DNA from 4 places in the Streptosporangium sp. NPDC001681 genome. Region 4 is predicted to be linked to each of the others. Evidence: riboswitches for the same ligand, from Rfam matches in the RefSeq annotation. Region 4 holds a riboswitch; each other region holds the start of a gene.
The links. Region 4 has a riboswitch for cyclic di-AMP ahead of ABT130_RS25865 (C40 family peptidase). Riboswitches for the same ligand answer to the same signal wherever they lie in the genome.

Region 1: it holds a riboswitch for cyclic di-AMP, as region 4 does, so the genes downstream of both, ABT130_RS37135 (coiled-coil domain-containing protein) here and ABT130_RS25865 (C40 family peptidase) in region 4, are expected to answer to the same signal.
Region 2: it holds a riboswitch for cyclic di-AMP, as region 4 does, so the genes downstream of both, ABT130_RS21055 (CHAP domain-containing protein) here and ABT130_RS25865 (C40 family peptidase) in region 4, are expected to answer to the same signal.
Region 3: it holds a riboswitch for cyclic di-AMP, as region 4 does, so the genes downstream of both, ABT130_RS39680 (hypothetical protein) here and ABT130_RS25865 (C40 family peptidase) in region 4, are expected to answer to the same signal.

The regions. Positions count from the first base shown of each region.
Region 1 covers NZ_JBEOZN010000119.1:17,300-22,600, forward strand. Annotated here, with positions in the region: gene ABT130_RS37115 (TIGR03086 family metal-binding protein) at 32-619, shown strand; gene ABT130_RS47870 (50S ribosomal protein bL37) at 660-737, opposite strand; gene ABT130_RS37120 (HD domain-containing protein) at 992-1,588, shown strand; gene ABT130_RS37125 (DeoR/GlpR family DNA-binding transcription regulator) at 1,675-2,475, shown strand; gene galT (galactose-1-phosphate uridylyltransferase) at 2,472-3,551, shown strand; cyclic di-AMP (ydaO/yuaA leader) riboswitch at 3,624-3,760, shown strand; gene ABT130_RS37135 (coiled-coil domain-containing protein) at 3,830-4,738, shown strand; gene ABT130_RS37140 (hypothetical protein) at 4,849-5,043, shown strand; gene ABT130_RS37145 (hypothetical protein) at 5,097-5,301, opposite strand, start outside.
Region 2 covers NZ_JBEOZN010000044.1:1,263-6,563, reverse strand. Annotated here, with positions in the region: gene ABT130_RS21075 (alpha-2,8-polysialyltransferase family protein) at 1-245, shown strand, start outside; gene ABT130_RS21070 (DUF6716 putative glycosyltransferase) at 617-1,801, opposite strand; gene ABT130_RS21065 (hypothetical protein) at 1,939-2,979, opposite strand; gene ABT130_RS21060 (TetR family transcriptional regulator C-terminal domain-containing protein) at 3,027-3,227, shown strand; cyclic di-AMP (ydaO/yuaA leader) riboswitch at 3,721-3,859, shown strand; gene ABT130_RS21055 (CHAP domain-containing protein) at 3,878-4,588, shown strand; gene ABT130_RS21050 (mycothiol transferase) at 4,608-5,111, opposite strand; gene iscB (RNA-guided endonuclease IscB) at 5,053-5,301, opposite strand, start outside.
Region 3 covers NZ_JBEOZN010000139.1:12,797-18,097, reverse strand. Annotated here, with positions in the region: gene ABT130_RS39705 (DUF4032 domain-containing protein) at 1-121, shown strand, start outside; gene ABT130_RS39700 (hypothetical protein) at 266-646, shown strand; gene ABT130_RS39695 (hypothetical protein) at 651-1,529, shown strand; gene ABT130_RS39690 (roadblock/LC7 domain-containing protein) at 1,591-1,977, shown strand; gene ABT130_RS39685 (hypothetical protein) at 1,990-2,361, shown strand; gene ABT130_RS39680 (hypothetical protein) at 2,463-3,440, opposite strand; cyclic di-AMP (ydaO/yuaA leader) riboswitch at 3,676-3,827, opposite strand; gene ABT130_RS39675 (DUF4253 domain-containing protein) at 4,226-5,026, opposite strand; gene ABT130_RS39670 (carbohydrate ABC transporter permease) at 5,191-5,301, opposite strand, start outside.
Region 4 covers NZ_JBEOZN010000061.1:527-5,827, forward strand. Annotated here, with positions in the region: gene ABT130_RS25860 (helix-turn-helix domain-containing protein) at 437-637, shown strand; gene ABT130_RS25865 (C40 family peptidase) at 973-1,935, opposite strand; cyclic di-AMP (ydaO/yuaA leader) riboswitch at 2,028-2,175, opposite strand; gene ABT130_RS25870 (amino-acid N-acetyltransferase) at 2,511-3,164, shown strand; gene ABT130_RS25875 (RDD family protein) at 3,393-4,460, shown strand; gene ABT130_RS25880 (hypothetical protein) at 5,116-5,301, shown strand.

The DNA of each region.
Region 1 (5,301 bases), on a different contig from region 4:
GGGAGAGAACCCGGGAGGGCATCGGGAGGGCATGATGACCATCGACGTACCCGAGGCTTACCGTCGCGCGCTGGACGACTTCGGCGCTCTCGTCCACCGGATCGGCCCCGACCAGTGGGAGAACCCGACACCGTGCGTCGACTGGGACGTGCGCTCCCTCGTCAACCACGTGGTCGGCGAGAGCCTGTGGGCTCCCGAGTTGCTGGCCGGGCGGACCCACGCGGAGATCGGCGACGCCTTCGAGGGCGACCTGCTCGGCGACGACCCCATCAAGGCGTTCGACACCTCGGCCGTGCCCGCCATCCAGGCGGCGATCGATCACCGGGTCCTCGACCGCGTCGTCCACCTGCCCTTCGGCGACGTGCCCGGCCGGGAGTACATCACCGAACTGTTCGCCGACGCCCTCATCCACACCTGGGACCTGGCCCGCGCCATCGGCGCCGACGAGCGGCTCGACCCGGAGCTGGTCGCGGCCTGCGCCACCTGGTTCGCCGACGCGGAACCCGGCTACCGGCAGACCGCGGCCGTCGGGGAGCACCAGGCCGGAGAGCACCGGAAGGTGCCCTCCGACACCGACGCGCAGACCCGGCTGCTGGCCTCCTGGGGCCGCCGCGCGTGACCGCCCGTCCCCGTGGACTCGGGCTCTGTGATCAGTACGGCTAGCGAGCGGTCGGCCGCTTGCCGTGGTTGGCCTTGTGCTTCTTGCGGGCCTTGCCCTTACGCGATCTTCTGGCCATGCCGACCACCCCTTCCCTGAGGTCCTTCCAGGTCCCGCGAGTGCCGGCCTCCGTGATTCCGGACCCGTGATTCCGGACCCGTACGGGACTCGATGTCACCGGTTCAGACCTTCACGTTCCTCCTGCGACGCCCGGCGCACAAGGCCCGAACCGCGATCCGCCCCGCTCCGGTGGGTGCGTTGCCCCAACCTTGACGATCAGCGCCTCCCGCACCTGAGGGTCCTCCCCTCCGGCCAGGTTCTAGGCTCGCCCTCATGCGCGAGAAGCTGATGGCCCGCTGGCTGTCCCTGTCCGGCCCCGAGGCCGAATCCCTCGGCCGTGAACTGATCACCCGGTACGACGAGCCGCACCGCAGGTATCACACCACCACCCACCTGGAGGCCGTGCTCGCCCACATCGACACCCTGGCCTCTCATGCCGAGCACCCGGACCTGGTACGGCTGGCGGCCTGGTTCCACGACGCCGTCTACGACCCGCGGCGCGGCGACAACGAGGAGCGGAGCGCCATCCTGGCCGAGCGCGCGCTGCCGGAGATGGGGCTCTCCCCCGAGGCGGTGGCCACGGTCGCCCGGCTGGTCAGGCTGACCGTCACACACGCCCCCGCACCGGGCGACGCGGACGGGGCCGTGCTGTCCGACGCGGACCTGGCGATCCTGGGCGCGTCGCCGGAGGTCTACGCCGCCTACGCGACCGCCGTGCGCGAGGAGTACGCCTTCGTGCCCGACGACGCTTTCAGGTCCGGCAGGGCCGCGGTGCTGCGCTCGCTGCTCGATCTTGCGGCGATCTTCCACATCGCCGATCTGGAGGAGGCGGCGCGGGCGAACATCATGGCGGAGCTTGAGCGGCTGTGAGCAGATGACCACCATAATTCAACAGTATTTCCCGATACTCGCCGTGGTATTTTGGTGGAATCTGGTGAATTAAAGGGAGTGAGTCAATGCTCGCCCAGCAGCGGCAGCAGGCGATCCTGGAGAGGGTGCGGAGCAGGGGCGGGGTCAGGGTCGCCGATCTCGTCCGGGAGCTCGGCGTGTCCGACATGACGATCCGGCGCGACCTTGAGGTGCTCTCCGAGCGCGGGCTGGTGGAGAAGGTCCACGGTGGCGCCACCGCCACCGGGTCCGGCTCGACCGAGGAACCGGGCTTCGCCGCCAAGTCGGCGCGCCAGCAGGCGGAGAAGGAGACGATCGCCCAGCAGGCCGCCCGGCTCGTCCGGCCCGCCACCGCCATCGCACTCTCCGCGGGAACCACGACCTGGACGCTCGCCCACCACGTGACCGACGTGCCCGAGCTGACCGTGATCACCAACTCGATCCGGATCGCCGACGTCTTCCACCGCTCCCCCAGGGCCGATCGCACGGTCGTGCTCACCGGCGGGGTCCGCACCCCCTCCGACGCGCTGGTCGGCCCGGTCGCGGTCACGGCGATCCGGGGACTCCACGTCGACACCCTCTTCCTCGGCGTGCACGGGATGAGCGCCCGAGCCGGGTTCACCACACCCAACCTGCTGGAGGCCGAGACCAACCGTGAGCTGGTCGCCTCCGCACACCGCCTGGTGGTGCTCGCCGACCACACCAAGTGGGGCACGGTCGGCATCAGCACGATCGCCGAACTGGCCCAGGCCCACATCGTGGTCACCGACTCCGGCCTGGCCGAGGAGGCCCGCGAGGAGCTCGCCGCCTCGGTGGGAGAGCTGATCATCACAGAGCCACAGCAGGAGAGCGAGAGCGTCGGCCGATGAAGCGTACGATCACCCATCTGGCCGACGGCCGGGAGCTGTTCTACTTCGACCGCCGCGACGACGCCGACCGCGGAGCGGTCGACGGACGCGACCTGCCGCCCCGCCCCACCGCCTCCGAGTTGCGTTACGACCCGCTGACCGAGGAGTGGATCGCGGTGGCCGGACACCGCCAGGGCCGCACCTTCCTGCCTCCGGCCAGCGAGTGCCCGCTCTGCCCTTCCACCTCCGGCAACCTCACCGAGATCCCCTCCGCGGCCTACGACGTGGTGGTCTTCGAGAACAGGTTCCCCTCGTTCTCCACCTATCTGGGCGACTATCAGCAGGTCGGCGGGTTGAGCGAGGTCCGTCCCGGGATCGGTCGCTGTGAGGTGGTCTGTTTCACCTCCGAGCACGACTCCTCGTTCGCGATGCTCCCCCCCGAGCAGGTGGAGCTGGTCATGGAGGCCTGGATCGACCGTACGGCGGAGTTGTCGGCGATGCCGGGCGTGGAGCAGGTGTTCTGTTTCGAGAACCGGGGAGCCGAGATCGGCATCACCCTGGCCCACCCGCACGGCCAGATCTACGCCTACCCCTACGTGACCCCGCGCACCAAGCTGACCCTCGGGGCGGCCGGGCGCCACCGGGAGCGGACCGGCGGCAACCTGTTCGCCGACGTGCTCGCCGCGGAGCGGGAGGCCGGGGTCCGGGTGGTGGCCTCGAACGAGCACTGGACGGCGTTCGTCCCGGCCGCGGCGCGCTGGCCGGTGGAGGTTCATCTCTACCCCCACCGGCAGGTCCCCGACCTGGTCGGGCTGGAGCCCGCGGAGCGCGCGGCGTTCGGACCGCTCTACACCGACGTGCTCCGCCGCCTCGACGCGTTGTTCGGTGTGCCGATGCCCTATATCGCGGCCTGGCACCAGGCGCCGGTCAACACCGGTCGTGACCTGTCGTACACGCACATGGAGCTGTTCAGCATCCGCCGCGCGCCGAACAAGCTGAAATATCTCGCCGGCTCCGAGTCGGCCATGGGTGCCTTCGTGAACGACGTGCTGCCCGAGGAGACAGCACACCTTCTGCGCTCTGTTGTCACGAACTAATCACCAATTGGTCTCGTCTTGAAGTCGCGTGACCCTGTGTTTACCACTACTATCCTTCCCACATCGGCTGCAACAGCCGATATGCCTAATCCCAGGCGCATCGCCCGGGAGCCGGGGAACCACCGCACCTGGGGTGAAACCACTTCGGTGGAAGGGCGTTCTCCAGCCCGAACCCGTCAGCTAACCCGGTAGGCGGAAGGAGAGGAGAGTTCGTGGCGGCCCCGTCCCCCACGTTCCGTCGGCATGCGGTTCTGGCCCTTTGTTTGAGCCTGGTCGCCATGTTCACCCTCGGTGCCCCCACCGCGGGAAGCGCGGAGCCCAAGCCGACCGAGGCCAAGCTCCGCGCCGAGCTGGCCAAGCTCGGCAAGAAGGTCGACGGGCTGATCGAGGCATACGCGGCCAAGCGCGAGTCCCTCAAGAAGGCGCAGAAGGCCGAAGCCGTCGCCAAGCAGAACCTGGCCAGGGCCTCCGACCTCTACGCCAGGGCGGAGAAGCAGGTCGACTCCATAGTCCAGCTCCGCTACCAGAGCAGCATCGGAGGCCTGCCCGCGCTGCTGTTCGCCGACGACATGGGGGGAGCCGCGGTGATGGAGCAGCTCACCGCCCAGCAGAGCGCGCACCTGCAGGGCTTCGCCGAGAGCTTCGAACGCAGGAAGAGGGCGACCGAGACGGCCGCCAGGCTCACCGACGAAATCAGGGAGGAGGCCAAGGAGATGCAGACCCAGCGTGACGAGGTCGAAGATCTGATCAAGGACATCAAGAACAGGCTCGACCAGCTCGCCCCCGTCGGCTCCGGGCGCCGCGCCGACGGCAGCTGGGCCCCGCAACTCCCCACCGGCGCCGACAACATCACCGACCGGACCCGGATCATGCGTGAGGCCGTCAAGAGACGCTTCGACCTCCCGTACGCCGTCGGTTGCTACCGGTCCGCGAACGACGGCGGCGAGCACCCCCTCGGCCGCGCCTGCGACTTCATGATGAGCACCGGCGGCACGATGCCCTCAGCCGCCAACCTCCGGCTCGGCGACGAGATCGCCGCCTGGGCCATCAAGAACAAGTCCAAGCTCGGAGTGAAGTACGTGATCTGGCGCCAGCGCATCAACCACGGCTCCGGCTGGAGAACCATGTCCAACCGCGGCGGCATCACCGCCAACCACTACGACCACCCGCACATCTCGATGTACTGAGCCGCCAGGCTCCTGAACTGCGGTGATCTCGCTGTAATCCCCTCTCAGGACACAGCGAGGTCCCCGAGACCCGGCACGATTCAGTCACTGGCGTTCGATTGGATGGGCGTATGACTGATCACGATGTGGCCCGTCTGCTGCCCGGTGTCCCGATGCTCCGCGACCTGTGCCGGTCCATGGCGGTGCTGGAGGCCATCCTGAGCCCGGAGTGGGAGAGCCGCTACCACTCCTTCGACGCGGGTTGGAGCCCGAGGGCGGAGATGGCTTACACGATCACACACCACCGACCCGCAACCACCACCTGAGCAGGGCGAGATGCCGCTGGCGAGGTATCTGCCCTTCCCTACGGATCTGGTGGTCAGGTGTCGTACAAGCCGTCCCAGGGTTCGTAGAAGCCGAGGTTGTTCGGGTAGAGCTCGGCGTGTTCGGTGCCTTCGAAGGTCTCGATGACGAGGCCGAAGAGCACGCCGTCGACTTCGCGGCGAAAGGGCCGGATGGCGATGTCGCCGAAGCGGAGGCCGGGGAGGGCATCGAGCCACTGCTTCAGCCGCTCCTGCGCTGCG
Region 2 (5,301 bases), on a different contig from region 4:
ACTGCATGCGGAGCGAGGCGTATCCGGGGCTGCGCGAGCAGGCCGCGGCCTATCTCCAGGCCTGCGGCCCCGACCGCTACTTCAAGCACCGGCGGCTCGCCGCCCTGGACCTGATCGCCACCTCAGCCACCACCGCATCGGCCGGCGCATCGGCCACCGCTCCGGCCGGCGCCCCGGTCGCCGCCCCCCAGGAGCGGAGCCCGCTGGGCAGGCTCCGCAGCCGCCTGTCGAGAACCTTTCCCTGAGCCGGACGGCCACAGCGGCACGGCACGGGCGGGAAACGGCGGATCGCCCCGCGTCCCCGTGCCGCGCCGTCTCCTCCGGTCCGGAGGCGGGGCGCGAGTGCCGGCCCGGCGCCCTGAGTTGACGCGCTCTTCGGCATGAGTACCGCGTGTGCGGCACCTCTGCGGCTTCCTGCCTCGTCGACCCGCGCCACCGGGGTGGCCTTATCGGGTCTCCACAGGCTTGCGAACCCTTCCGGCTCCGTTCCCGCTCATCCAGCGGTATCTGACGCGGTCACGCCGGCATGCGCTGATTCGCCGTTAACGGCGAATCAGCGTTCCCTGCCCCATCACGACGGAACGGTTATCAACCCTCCGGCCTGAGGGGCAAAGCACTACGGACGACTCAGGTAGCGGCGCATCCGGCGCTTGGCGCGGTAGCCGATGCGCAGCACGTTCGGCGGGACCTCCACGCGCATCCGGGCGCGACGGCGGGCGGCGGCGTACTCGGGGCCGTCGAGCAGGGACTTGGCGGGAACGAGGCGTCCCGAGCGTGCCTGCCCGACCAGGGAGACCATCCGCGAGACCCAGTCGCTCTCGTCACCGGGATGGAAGTAGTTGTCCCTGCACCAGCCGCCGTCCGGGTCCAGGAAGCGCCCCGCGGAAAGATCGTCGAGGGTGCCGAGCAGGCCGCTGTCCTCGAAGACCAGGTTGATCATCTCGGCGCCCACCCCGAAGTCCGACAGCACCAGCAGGGGCACCTTCTGGGCGATCGCCTCCAGCGCGGCGGTCGAGCTGACGGTGACGAACCCGGCCGCGTGGGCCAGGTGCTCGTGCATGGGCCCCACCGCGAAGCGCACGGCCCCGGCGCGCACCCTGCCCTCCTCCACGAGCGACTGCCACAGGCGCTGGTAGTGGTGGCGCTCATTGTGGGTCTGCCGCTCGCCGTCCAGAGCACGGAGCTTGACGACGACGTCCAGATCCGGCCGCCGCCCGGCCAGTTCGGCCAGGGCCAGCAGGATGCTCTCGCGCTCCTGTCTCCGCTTGGGCACCTTGGCCTGGGTGGCGAACACCACCCGGTCCCGCGGCCCGATGCGGGCGACCTCCTCCTGGCCTCGCAGAAACGGCAGCCGGGCCAGCCCCACCTGGCCGCCCCCGCCCAGCTCGCGGCCCATCGCCGAGAACTCCTCGACCTCCCGCCCGCTGTGCAGCACGAACAGCTCGCATCCGCTGCGGAACAGCCAGGCCTTCTCGGTGGCGGGGACGGAGATGCCGGGCAGGCCCGAGACGAACACCGGCCGTGGCCGCAACCCGGCCAGCACCTCGCCGACCAGCACGTCCACCACGGGCCCCGTGCAGGCGGCGAGCACCACATCGGGCCCGAGCCGCTCGGCGGCCCGGCGCAGCGCGCGGGCCGAGAGCACCGGCGGATCCGCCGCCGAGCCCGCGACCGCGGCACTGATCTGCGCCGGGGACGGGGTGATGGGGGTGCGGATGACCGCCAGTTCCCTCGTGCATCCCGAGGGCAGGTCCCGCAGCAGGCAGGCCGCCCACTTCAGGTAGGAGTCAGAGTCGGCCACGGCCAGGACCTTCAACGAGAACCTCCAACGGGGATCCCCCGCTTCATATCCGATTTCACATGGGCGGACCCGGCGCGGCTCGCATCCCGGGGCGGCACGCCACCGGCCTCCGGCCGCGGGGTCACGAGGTCACGAGGTCATGCCCCGGTGGCTCCCGTGTCGTGATGGGCGAACATCGACAGGTGGGAGCGGAGCGAGGGGGCCGCCTCCACCGTCCACCACTCGTCCGGGACGTCCACCGTCTCGACCGGGACGCCCCTGGCCGAGAGCAGGACCCGCAGGGAGGTGACCGCGGTGGACGGCAGGCTCAGTACCCGCTGCCCGGCGGCCAGCCCGCGCAGGGTCATCTCGGCGGGGATCCCACCGCCGTAGACGGTGATCCCGGGCTGCTCCCCGACCTTGGCGAGATCGTGGGGGTCCTCCCTGCGGTGCGGGAAGTAGGCCACCGGCCCGGCCGAGCCGAGAGCGGCCAGCCAGCCGAGGTAGTGGTCGCGGTGGATCAGGCCGTTGCGGACCAGCGAGGTGCCGAGGACGACCGTGAGCTCCTTGGGACGGGGCACGCGCAGCGGCTGCGACCGCAGCCAGGCGAAGTCGTGGGTGATCAGCTCGGCCCCTCTCGCCCGTACGGCCTTCGCCAGGTCCGCGGGAACGGGCAGCGCCGTGAAGATCGACAGCCGCCCCGAGCGGGCCGCGGCGCGCAACCTGAGTCCGGCCGCCGCGCCGAGGGCGGTTCTGAGCCGTCCCGCCTTCCCCCGGGCCCTCAGCAGGGGCGTACCCGCGTGGCCGACGAGCAACTCCAGGAGCCTGATGGTGGCCAGCCCGTCGTCGACGATCACGATACGGCCGGGGCGCCCGGTGAGCCAGCGGAACTGGACCTTGCCGGAGAAGGCGTCGCCCACCGCCCAGGTCACGCCCCGGCGCGGCCTGGGCATGTCCGGCCGAGCGGCGGTGAGCTCCAGGCCCGGCGGCAGGGTGAGGCGCCCGAGCTCGCGCCCGGTGACAGCCAGGGGGCGGAGCCTCGCCCTGGGCACGAGGTGGCTGCGGGCACCGAGCAGCCCCGCGTGGTGGGCCTCCACGACGCAGAGCATCTGCAGCGGGGATTCCACCCAGGCGATGGCCGAACCCTGATCCCGCGCGTGGTCTCGACCGTCCTCCACGCCGGGTGATGACCCGTTCACGACTGACCCAAGCTAACCCGGTGGCCTTAAGCGCCGGGGAACCACGGATGAACAGCCGCCCACGCGTGCTTGCGCGCGGTCTTTTCGATCGCAAGGCCACGATCTACCGTCGCTGGGCGGGCAAGGAGGCACTGGTGTGGTACCGGCTGCTCTTCACCGGTAAGCCACTGGATCGGGAGTTCGTCGAGGACACGGTCGACCGGTTCCTGCTCCCGCTGTTCCGCTCCTGGTCCGGCCAAGAGAGCTGAGGCCCGCCCTGCCGCCGGAGGGCCCCGGGGCCGCCGAATCTTGTTCGGGCCTTCCGGGGGAGCAGGACGCATCCGCTCCACACTTTTTACCATCGAATATTTGTTGCAAAGAGTTAAGGCCTGACACCCTTACCGGCGAGCCTCCCGATCACGCCATACCACCCCGGGTCAGGCGATCCACCGGCGGGTACCACACGGCTGGATCGCCGAGGAAACAGGGGATCCCGCCCGCGACGGGGCCGCGCCCCCGCCCGCCGCGACCGGCCGGAGGACGGGTGCGACCCGCCTCCTTCCCAGGCCAAGCGACCCCCCGTCGTACCCCCGCGACTTGGACGTATCACCAAGTCAGGGCAATGTGTCCTACTTGTAATCGTCTGTCCGAGTGACGTACGTTCGTCCTGTTCATGGCAAATGTCTGGGTCTGTATAGATCTAAGCATTGCCGTCACATTGCCCGACCGTGTTCCACCTGGGCGGAACCCCTCCGCCCGCGGTGAGCACGGCCGCCGAATCCGCGAAGTCTGCGGAACCGGGGAACCACGTTCCTGGGGTGAATCAGCGCGTTCTCGCGCCGTAGGGCACTTCCCAGCCCGAACCCGTCAGCTAACCCGGTAGGCGGCATGGAAGCGAAGCAAGGAGTCGAACCCCGGTATGACCAAGCACCGCCTCACCCCCACCTTCAGCGCCCCCCGCGTGGCGAGCGCCCTCCTGGGCGCCTGCGTCGTCCTGGCGACCGGCTCCGTGGGCTCCGCAGCCCTGGCCGACAGCCACACCGCTCTGAACCCGCCCGCCGAGACGAAGGTCTCCGAGGTCTCGCAGCACAGGCCCGCGAGAACCCCGCTCGAGATCGCGGCCGAGAGGCTGCCCAAGGTCTCCGCCGCGCAGGTCCTGGACCTCGCCTCCAAGCAGATCGGCGTCCGTGAGAACTCCCAGGGCGGCGGGACCAAGTTCCACTCGTGGTACATGTCCTCCCCACGCGCCAAGGAGACCGTCGCCCGTGACGGCGGCAGCATCCAGGGCTACGCCAACGCCCCCTGGTGCGCGATGTTCGTCTCCTGGGTCGGTGAGATGGCCGGCATCCGGCCCACGATGGGCTGGGACGCCTACACCGTCACCCACGCCAAGTGGTTCAAGAACAACCATCACTGGGGCACCACCCCCACTCCCGGCGCCGTCGTCTACTTCGACTGGGCCGGCGGCAAGAGCCTCGACGGCATCGACCACGTCGGCTTCGTGAAGAAGGACAACGGAGACGGCACGATCACCACGATCGAGGGCAACACCGGCAACGGCAACGTCGAGCAGCGCATCCGGCCCGTCTCCCAGGTCGTCGGCTACGGCTACCCCGTCTACGCCGACTGATCCACACCCGCCGCCCGCGTCATCCCCCATGGGGCGGGCACCCGACCCCCCGCCGGTGAACGCGGGCCGATCCGCACTCGCCCAGGGGCGCCGCTCGCTCGAGCGGCGCCCCTGACGGCGTTCCCCCGGCCGCCTTCGCGACTCCTTCGCATCGATCGTCCCGCCGTCGTGCCCCTTTCGCGGTGACGTCCAGCGGCCCGGTGGCATCCACGATGCCGCGAGAGTGTGCGCACTCCTCATCCCAGGCCCTGAACGCCTCATCGACACCGGCTCCATCGACGTCGGATTCGGGGTGCTCGCCGGATTCCGGGGTCCGCCAGAGGTTCCGGCGGTTCTCTCCGTTCAGCACGTTCCGGAACCGGCTTCGCTCGACCACGACCATGTGCCGGACCAGCCCGAGCAGGGACGGCTCCGAGGGGGGTACGGTCTTTTCTCCGAGCTGCTCGGCGGTCAGGCCCGCGATTTCATCGGTTACCTCCAGCGTGGAGACCCCCGCCTTCAGACGGGGGAGGAAACGCGGCACGGTGCCGCGTTTCTGAATGGGTTGCGTAGCCGTAGCCGTCCGCTCTCTGGAGCATGCGAACGTGGCGGTGGCCGATGCCCTGCACGGTGCCGTGCCGGGTGGTGATGTTGAAGCTTCCGGTGGTGCGGACGGCGACCCGGCCGGTGTGAACCCCGGCCTTCTTGCCTGCCGGGACGTTTGCCCGGACCAG
Region 3 (5,301 bases), on a different contig from region 4:
CCTGTCGGAGGAGGCCGGGAACGACGTCGGCCTGCCCGCCGCGGTGAATTCCTATGTGAAGAACATTCTTGTTTTCAAGCCGGACGAAAAGGCGATTATCACCGACCAGCCAACGGGTTGATTTCCACCCGGGGTGTATATCTTCCTACTCGGTTGGTGAATCCTACGCTTTTTCCTATCAAGGCACTGGCTGGAAAGAACGAGTCCCGAGGGCTTTCCCTACGCTGACCGGGCGACGCCTGAAGTCGCCGGCAAGGGAGAGCACGTGCTCGGAATCGAAGACTGCCTCACTGAGGTAATGGCCATCCCCGGTGCCCTGGACGCGATCCTCATCGATCAGACCAGCGGGACGGTCGTGGCGACCGGCGGCGCGAGCCGCCACGGTGACGTGGAGCGATCGGCCGCGGGGCTGAGCGAGACCCTGCGCGCGACGCTGGACGGACTCGCCGTCACCGCACCGGGCGGCACCGTCCGGATCGACGACATGATCATAACCACGGACGGCGGCCACCATTTGCTGCGGCCGTTGGAAACGCTTTTCGACGGCCCGTTGGTCATTTACGTCAGGCTCGACCTGGAACGGTCGAACCTGGCATTGGCCCGCCACCGCCTCCAGGCCCTTTCCGGCCGCCTGATATCGACGTGAAGCCGTGCCGAGCGTCGAGATCATCCTCAGCGGGCTCGCCAGTGATCGCGCCACCGGCTCGCTCCGCCTCGGCAAGGCGGGCGCCATCTATCTCACCGACGGCCGCGTGACCTATGCCGAGAGCGCGGCGGCCCCCCGGCTGGAGGACCTGCTGGCGGCCTGCCGCGGGATCTCCGCCCACGCCGTACGACAGGCCAGGCAGTCCGCGACCGAGGATCTGCGGGGCGGCGAGCCGCCGGTCGCCGCCCCGCAGATCCTCGGAGGCGACCGGCTCCTCGCCCAGGGTCTGCTCACCAAGGGCGAGCTGGAGTTCTGCGTGCTGAGCACGGTGCTCGACGCCAGCTACTTCCTGCTGGAGTCGACCGGGCACCGGCCCAGGTTCCGGCGGGGAGAGCGGCACTGGCTCGGACCGCAGTGGTACTTCGACGCGGCCGGCCTGCTCCGGGAGTGCAAGCGGAGGAAGGCGCAGTTGGAACAGACCTGGCCGTCCGCGGAGCTGGACACGCTCCCGGTCGTCCCGCGGAGGCGCGTCGCCGCCCAGCGGGTGGTGCTGAGCTCGCTGCAGTGGGAGGTGCTGGTCGGCGCCGACTCCACGGCGACCCCGGCCGACCTGGCACGCAAGCTGGGCCGCCCGGCGTACTCGGTGCTGCTCGCCGTACGGCAGCTCGCCTCCCGTGGGCTGCTGCGCGTCCCGGAACCCGACACGGCCGCCGCACCCGCCGCGCAGGACCCGCTGCCGAGACGGACGAGGGGGGCCACGGAGATCCCGGCAGCCGGAACGGGCTCCCTGGCGACGCCTGCGTCGCTCCCCGGAGCCACCGGGGATCCGACCGACGTCAACCTGCTCATCCGGCTCAGGAACGCATTGGAGGCACTGACTTGAGCCTGGTTCGATGCCGCCGATAAGGCTGCGGACGCTGAAGCTGATCGGAAGGAGGGTGCCGGTGGAACTGCGTGAGGAGATACGCCGGGAGATGGCGCTGCTGCGAGAGCGCATCCCCGACGTGGACGGGAGCATCGTGTGCAGCGTCGACGGCCTGACCCTGGCCAGTGATCTGGGCCGCGACACCGCCGCCGAGCAGACCGGCGCGCTCTCCTCCGCGCTCCTGGCCCTCAGCCGCCGGATGACGGGCATGGCCGGCAAGGGCACCTTCGAGGAGACGCTGATCTCCGGCACCAACGGCTACGCGGCCTGCTACGCCGCCGGACCCAAGATCGTCCTCACAGTCCTGGCACGCCCGGGGACCAACCTCGGGCTGCTCCGGCTGGAGGGTCGCAAGACGGCGGCCAGATTGGCCGCCATCACCTCGCGCATGTCGATAACCCAGTGATCGGAGACAGAAATGGGCAACATGGACATCTCTCTCAAGGAGATGATGGCGATCGACGGCGCCATCGGCGCGGTCATCGTCGACTACAACAGCGGGATGGCGCTGGGCGCGCTCGGCGGTTCCAAGGATCTCGACCTCCAGGTGGCGGCCGCGGGTAACACCGAGGTCGTCAAGGCCAAGATGCGGACCATGGAGTCGCTCGGTCTCAAGGACGGCATCGAGGACATCCTCATCACCCTCGGCACGCAGTACCACGTGATCCGCCCGCTCTCCGGCCGGAGCGGCAAAGGCCTGTTCATCTACATGGCCCTCGACCGGAACCGGGCCAACCTCGCGCTCGCGCGGCACATCCTGCGCGGCATCGAGGAGAGGCTCGAGGTCTGATCCTGCCGCGGCCCGTGCCCTTTCAGAAAGGGCACGGGCCGCGGCAGGGGCTCACCGCCCGGGCGTTACCGGGGCGGTGAGCTCATCGATCGCGCCGGACCTCAGCTCTTCTCGGCGACCGCCCTGCGGCGGAGATGGCCGGCGACCAGGTAGGTGGCACCGCCCGCGGCGAGCACTCCGACCAGGGCCAGGGTGGCGGCCGTGGTGGCGGAGGAACCGGCCGGGGTCGCGGCCGCCACCGGGGCGGTGGCGCCCAGGTCCCGGACACCCTGCTCGGCGGCCTTGGCATCGGCGCCGGACAGGGCGACCGGCTTGGCGGCGACGATCGCCCCGGGCGCGGTGAGGGGCTCGGACATGATCTTGGGCTTGGCGAACGTCTGGCTCACCTGCTGGGCCTTCACAGCCTTCTTGGACTGCTCGGCCTTGACCAGGACCGTCTGCGGAGGCTTCGCCGGGTTCGCGTCCCGGTAACGCCAGGCACCGGTGGAGAACGCCACGGGGTGGTTCTTCTTGCCCACGCCGTCACCCCACTTGGTGACCACGTACTTGACGTCGATGTGGCCCATGCCGCCGTTACCGTCCACACCGAGCGTGGCGGGGTTGAACCGGCCACCGGTCAGGTCGGCGAAGGTCTTGGCGTCAAGGTCGATCATGACGCCCACGTTGGAGGGCACGCCGGGACCGCGGTCACCGACGAAGAACTTGGCCTTCTTGCCCTTGTAGACGACGTAGCCCTCGGTGAACAGGGGCCAGCTCGGGCTGGCGATCATGCCCTTCTGCATCGGCTTGCCACTGGCCGGCAGACCGGTGTCGCCGGCCCGGCCCGAGGAGTCGTCCCAGAAGTAGGAGGCCCTGGTCGAGCCCTTGAGGAGCACGACCTCGTTGGCGGCCACCTCGGTGTCCGCGCCGGGGGAGGCGGCGGAGGCGGGGGCGGCGACGGCGGGGGAGGCGGGCAGCGCGGAGGCGACGCCGCCGGAGACGAGCACGCTCGCGCCGACGAGGGCGGCGGTGGTGAGACGGTTCTTGTACGAGAGGTTCTTGATCAGACCGTTCTTGGGCAGGTCAAAGGGAAGACGCATGAAGAAGGGGCTCTTTCACGAGGGAACGGGGCAGCCAGCTGCGACACACGGCAAGGGGTGCACTGGCGGGGACGCGCTCTTCGGAAAAGCGGCGTGGCGAGATCAGCGGATCGCTACGCGGAGCACGGTCCAGGTGCCACGCTCAGGCGCGGCGACGAAGGACAGAGATGAAGTTCAGGTGGTCGGCACGGGCAGGACGGGCACCGACGCGGTGACGCGGTGATCCATGAGGGGGATCTCCTCTCCAGCTCGTCTACCGGGTTAGCTGACGGGTTCGGGCGATGGAGTTGCCCTACCGCCGCACGTTCGCGGCGGATTCACCCCGGGAAAGTGGTTCCCCGGCTCCCTGGGCCCCGCGGGCCCGGTGGGATTCGACGTCGGCCGGCCGCTCCCTCTTGTGAAGGGCAGGTCGCCAACCGATATCCGTGGACACTACCCACCGAAACCGGACAAAGCAAAGCAAATGTCATGAAAACCCCAGAAGATCTACCTACAAGCTTCAAGAAAGCCCCATCGGAGACCCCGTCCCACCAACAACCGCCCTACCAGCGAGAACGTCTTGCCGATCTCGGGTTTCACACCCCGGAGACCCGTGTCCGAGGGCCTTCCGCGCCCACGAGGGGCCCAGTCGCGCGAGGGTGATCACACCCCGAGCCCCGTGCCCGAAGCCCTTCCACGCCCGGGGGGAGAGCATCCCCGAGGTAGATCCCCCTCAAAGATCCACATTGGGGAATCCGCGCTCCCCGAGGAAGCCCTCCCTTGACGAAGGGCACCCCGGGGCGGGCTCAGTCCCACCAGAACGACCAGGCGTTCCTGCCCTTGATCTGCTCGGCGTAGTCGATGAGGTTCCCCGCGCCCTGGATGATGCTGTCGGGGCAGAACGTCCAGTGCTCCGCGGCGACGTGCAGGGCGTGTTCCGAGGTCGTCGGGGGCGCGGCGACGCTGAGGTCGAGGGTGTTGAACCCCATCCCGACCAGCCGCACCCCGAACCTGTCCTCCCAGCTCCGTACCACCGCCGCGAGCGGGACCATCCACTCGTTGTGGTTCAGGGCGCCCTGCCAGCCCATGACGGCGAGGGCGTCGGCCCCGCGCTCGACCGCGACGAGTCCGAGCGGGGTCCTGCGCTCGGCCACCAGGCCCGCGTACCAGTCGGCGACCACGCCGGGATCGGCGGCGAGCCTTCCCGCCGGGGCCGGACCCGGACATTCGACTCCGAAGGGGTCGAGGATTTCGAGCTGGTCGATGTGAGCCTTGGCGATCCAGTCGGACCAGACCTCGGCCATGAACGCGGCGGCGTGGTAGTTGTCGATCTCGACGGCGGTGTCCGGGGCGATCTGACCGGCCGACCAGGGCTGCACCGAGTCCTCCAGCAGCACCGGCCACAGGCCGGAGTGCTCGTGCTGCGCCCGCAGCCGTGCCCAGTACTCACCTGAGACGGCCACCTCGCTGAGCCAGAACGCCGGACGGCGACGAAAGGAGAGCTGAGCGTAACCGGGGTCGGGCCACACCACGTCACCCGGTGGCAGGTCCACCGAGAGCTTCCGGCCCTCACCCTCGCTGCTTCCGTCGGCCCTGTCAGCGAACAACTGGCCCAGAACTGGCGGAAGCCTCCCACCCTCGCAATCGCTCATTCCTACCGATCCGATCCTGACCACGGACCAATTTTGGCCTGTCAACCATCCCGAGGGACAGTTCTGCCCTGGTCCAGGCAAAAATTATCGGTACAGAGGGGAACGGAGCCCGGCGGGTGTCAGTCCTTCACCGCCCCGCCCAGCCCGGCCACCAGCCTGCGCTGGACGGCCACGAAGAAGATCAGCACAGGAACGGTCATCAGCGTCGAGGCCGCCATGATGCCGCCCCA
Region 4 (5,301 bases):
CAAGGCGCCAGACGGCGTGGCCGTCGAAGAGTGCCAGGAAGAGATCGATTTTCCCGGGGAAAAGCGGGAAGCTCGCTTCCGCCGAGGATGCGGCCCCGCGGGTGCGCGCCGCCGCGGCGGTTCCGGCGAAACCTTGTTCTGCCAGGACTTCTGTTGTCGCAGCCAGGGGGGCACCTGCGGGCTCGTGCGGGGGCACGGCCGTGACTTAACCCCAAAGGCACTGACATATCATGAGTACTTCACGTAGCACCTAGTATGTCAATAGTGGGCGCGCGCTATGAAGAGTAGAACTTGACGACCTTTGAACAAGGCGTTTACCGTTCCTGGCGGACGGTATTCATTTCCGGCGTCTCGCGCCCGGTTTCCAGAGTGGGGGGAGTGACTCTTGATGGCATATCCAGAAGTGGATTCTCGCCATGGCGACAGCCCCCTGGGCATGAGTGATATCGGTCTCAGTGACGACGACCTCGTGCTGCTGGCTGAACTCGCCAAGGGCGTCACCGTCGACAGGGTGGGCCGCCGCCTCGATATCAGCGGCCGGACCGTCAGGCGCAGGCTCAGAGGCATCTGTGACCGCATCGGTGTCGCCACGGCGATCGAGGCCGTGGCCTGGGCGGCCCGCCGCCGCCTGATCTAGGCCCTGCCCTTGGCTGTTCTGCCCACCGCGGTCAGGGGGCGCCCCGCCGCGTTGCCGTCGGTCACCGCGGCACGCTGAGGCTTCCTCCTCCGCCCTGCAAGGCGCCACCTGACCGATCCTCGCCACGGCAGGACCCACCTGGCAGGGCTCACAGGCCCTGTCTCGCGGATACTCTGCCCACCGCGGTCAAGCCGGCGCCTCACCGCACCTGCGGGCACCGTCCGAGGGGCGCAAGTCTGCGGGGTACCCGTCTGACCGGCCCTCGGCACGGCAGGATTCGCCGCCCGGCCAAGGGCCGGGCGGCTCGCGATCCGTGACCGGCCCGGCTCAGCCGCTCAGTCGGCGATCCGCACCCCGCCGGCGAAGGGCCGGTTGTCGATCGTGGCGATGTGGATGACGTCACCCGTCCGGGGCGCGTGGACCATCAGGCCCGCGCCGATGTAGATCCCGACGTGGTGCAGGTCGCTGTAGAAGAAGACCAGGTCGCCCGGGCGCAGGTCGTTTTTGGAGATGTGGGTGCCCGCGGTCCACTGGTTGCCGGTGTAGTGCGGCAGGCTGATGCCGACCTTCTGGTAGGCCCACATGACCAGCCCGGAGCAGTCGAAGGAGTTGGGGCCCTCGGCGCCCCAGACGTACGGCTTGAGTTGCTGGGTGAGCGCCCAGCGGGCCGCCTCCGCCGCCTTGCCGCTGCCCACGATGGGCACGTCGACCTTCACCCGGGCACCCCTGTTGCTGACGGCCCTGGTGCGTACCTCGCTGAACAGGTCGCTCTCGACCCGCGCGACCAGTCGCTCGATCTTGCTGCGCTTGCCCTCGATCTCCTCCAGGAGCACCTTGACCTCTGAGGTCCTCGCCTTGGCGCCGGCCTGAGCCCGCTCGGCGGCCTCGATCGCCCGGCCGACCTGGGCGACCTCCTCGCTCTGCTGCTGCTGGAGGGCGTAGTTGGTGGTGGCCTGGTCGAGGAAGGTGTCGGGGTCGGTCGCCTGGGTGAAGGCGAGCCCGGAGTTCAGGCCGCCGGACATGTAGTTGCTCTGCGCGAGGAGGGTGGCCTTGGCACGCCGGGTCGCGAGCTCCGACTCGCTCGTCGCGAGGGTCTTCTTGGCGCTTTCCGCGGCTCGCTGGGCCTGCTTGAGCCTGACCCGCTCGCCGTTGTACTGCTCGGCGAGCGTGCCGATCTCCTCGTGCAGCTTCTCGGCCTGCTTGGCCAGTTGCTGGAGGCTGGGCTCGGGATCCGCCGTGGCCGAGACCAGGGGGGTGCCGAGGGTCATGATGGCGAACGCCAGGCCGATGACCGCCATGCGGCGACTCCGCCTCCGCGGCGCGCGTTCTCGACAGCGGGCGTCGCCGCCCGCGTGCTCTCCTGCGCGGTCGCGCATGCGCTTCACCAACGGGCTCCTCTCCTCGGCCGCCTACCGGGTTAGCTGACGGGTTCGGGCCGGAGGCAGCCCTACCGGGTGCACCGGTGGCACTCGGATTCACCCCGAAGGACGTGGTGGGTCCCCGGTTCCCCTGGTCGGGAGATTCGGCGGGTCAGGCTTTTACGTCTCTGACATCGAGCACGGAGATTAGTGCACTCGTGGTTCCTGCTCAACCAGAACTGCGAACTCAGTAGAGGTTTCGCAACTGAAATGTCACGGAAAGATCACATGCCAATATGATCAACATGGCCATTACGCTGCCTTTGCCTTCCTCGCGGCGGGCGCGGCGCGGGTCTTCCCAGGTCCGGGACCGTGCCAAAGATGAGCTGCGACACATTGGAGACGTCGTGCGCCCAGCGTGGTAATCCAACTACCAAGGGTCATGTGATGCCCCCGGGGCGAGAGTTAAGGATGAGCCGTAATTGAAGGCCGGAGAGGACGTACGCTGATCGGTCATGGAGCAGCTTGCGGAGCATTCTCCCGTGCCGTTCGCGAATCCCGGGAAAGAGGGGGAGCGGCGAACCGGATCCGAGGGAGAGGAGCGGGGGTCACCCGTTCCCGGCGCCACCCCGGCGGTCACGGTCCGCCGTGCCCGCACCCCGGACGTCCGTGCCATCAGGCGGCTCGTCGACACCTACGGTGGAGTCGGCCCGCGCCTGCTGGAGAAGGCCACCGTCACCCTGTACGAGGACATCCAGGAGTTCTGGGTCGCGACTGACGCGGAGGGGATAATCCTCGGCTGCGGGGCGCTTCATGTTCTCTGGGAGGATCTTGCCGAAATTCGGACCGTTGCCGTCGATCCGACCCGCAGGGGAATGGGAATCGGCCATCGGATCGTCTCGGTGCTCATCCGCACGGCCGCCGAGCTGGGCCTGCGCAGGGTCTTCTGCCTGACCTTCGAGGTCGGCTTCTTCGCCCGGCACGGATTTCAGGAGATCCAGGGCACACCGGTCGCCCCGGAGGTCTACGCCGAACTTCTCGCCTCCTACGACGAGGGCGTCGCGGAGTTCCTCGATCTGGAGCACGTCAAGCCCAATACCTTGGGAAACACCCGGATGCTGCTGCACCTGACACACGAGCCAGACTCTGATGACTTTAGAGATGACTGACGGGAAAGGTGACTGTTGATTCCTATGTCGATACCTTGTGCAGCAGCAAGCATGTGCGTCTGACATTTGCCACATGCGCAGTCTAAGTGAGGTGACGCGGTGAGCAACGGACAGCCGCCGTATCCACAGGATGATCCCGAGCGCAGTCGTACACCTTCGGGACAGCCGGATTACGGGCAGTACAACCCGGGGCGTTCCCCTGGCGAACCCGACCCCGATGTGACGATCATGGGATATCGGTCGGAGGGATCGCAGCCGAACACCGGCCCCGGGCAGACCCAGCCCGGCTATGGTCAGCAGGGCTACGGCCAGCAGCAGGGGTATGGGCAGCAGTCGTACGGCCAGCAGGGGTATGGGCAGCAGCAGTCGTACGGTCAGCAGGGCGGGACGGACGCGTACGGCCAGCAGCAGGGCTATGGCCAGCAGGGCGGGACCGGCGCGTACGGTCAGCAGCCCGGCTACGGGCAGCAGGCGTCCCACGAGCAGCCCGGCTACGGCCAGCAGCCCGGTTACGGGCAGCAGCAGCCGTCCCAGCCGGGTTACGGGCAGCAGCAGTACGGTCAGCAGCAGCCCGGCTACGGCCAGCAGCCCGGTTACGGCCAGCAGCAGCCGTCCCAGCCGGGTTACGGGCAGCAGTACGGTCAGCAGCAGCCCGACTATGGCCAGCAGCAGTACGGGCAGCAGCCCGACTACGGCCAGCAGCCGGGTTACGGCCAGCAGCCCGGCTACGGGCAGCAGCAGTACGGGCAGCAGGGGTACGGCCAGCCTTACGGTGGTCCCCCCGGCGCTCCCGGCCCGCTCGCCGAGTGGTGGCAGCGCCTGGTGGCGCGGATCATCGACGCGATCATTCTGGCGATCCCGGGGGTGATCATCAGTGCGGTGCTGACCGGCCTCCTGGTTACGGCTCCCAGTTTCAACCTCGCGACGGGCGCCAGCACCGACGGGAGCGGCGTCTTCCTCGCGAGCCTTCTCATCTCCCTGGTCAGCGCGGCGATCTACTTCGCCTACGAGTTCTTCATGATCAGTAGGGGTGGGCAGACCGTCGGCAAGATGGTCATGGGCATCAAGATCGTGCCCGTCGGCAGCACCCTGCCGCCGGGCGGGCTCAGTTCCGACGTCGCGCTCAAGCGCGGCGGTGTGTTCTTCGGCCCGCAGTTCCTGAGCTGGATCCCCCTCCTCGGCTGGATCGTCAACATCTTCAGCCTCGTGAACGTGCTGTGGCTGCTGTGGGACAAGCCCCTGCAGCAGGCGCTGCACGACAAGGTGGCCGGGACGGTCGTCGTCAAGATCAAGTAGTTCCGGGTAAATCGGGGCCGGCGGTTGAACCGCCGGCCCCGATTTCGCGCCCGGACCAGAAAAACGGAGACCGTTAGGGGTGGGTAACCGTCTCGGCCGCGGAAGCCACGGAAGCGTAAAAATCATTTGCCGCGCCATGGGCGACGCGGGGGGACTTATGATCGAACCCCGGCGTGCTCCGGCGGAATATTCGTGTTTGAGGCCGGACAAGGGGCTCAGGAGAGCCCGCAAGCCGCTATGAGACGCCAATGCCGGATCTGCCCCCGTCGAGGGTTCGCACACCAGTCATCGAATGGTGGGAGCGGCCCGCCTCCCGCATCCCCGGTGACGGCCCGCGGGTTTCTCTCCTTCACCTTCCGTCGCGCGTTCAGGGGTCTTCTCGCGGAGCTGGATCATGGGTGTGTGGTGTTGCCCGGGTTGTCCCGTGAGCCCATCGTCTTTGGTGGTTATACGGTCTACGACTATGTACTCCACGCCAGAGTGGGTCGTACTCTTGGTAAGAAAGCGTTGAAGATCCGTCTTGTTCCGCAGGCTTGCGTCGCATCGGCTGCCGCCCGGGTGATGAAGCGAGCCGCTCTCCATCCAGGTGTTCTGCCGACGGTGGACATTCTCGCGATGAACCGCCCGCGGTGATCTCCGGTTCCGTGACAAGGCGTTGTTCATCCTGGTGGGAAGGCTCTCCCACCAGGGGCTTCGCCCCTCCGAGGCCGGTGGCGCAGCGGCCGGAGAGCGGGCGGGCATTGGTATTTCCGAAGGCGACGATGATCACCTGATCATCCTGTCGGTTTTTCCCTGCGGCTTTACGACTGCAACCGGTAAGGCGGCTGGAGAGAAGCATTAG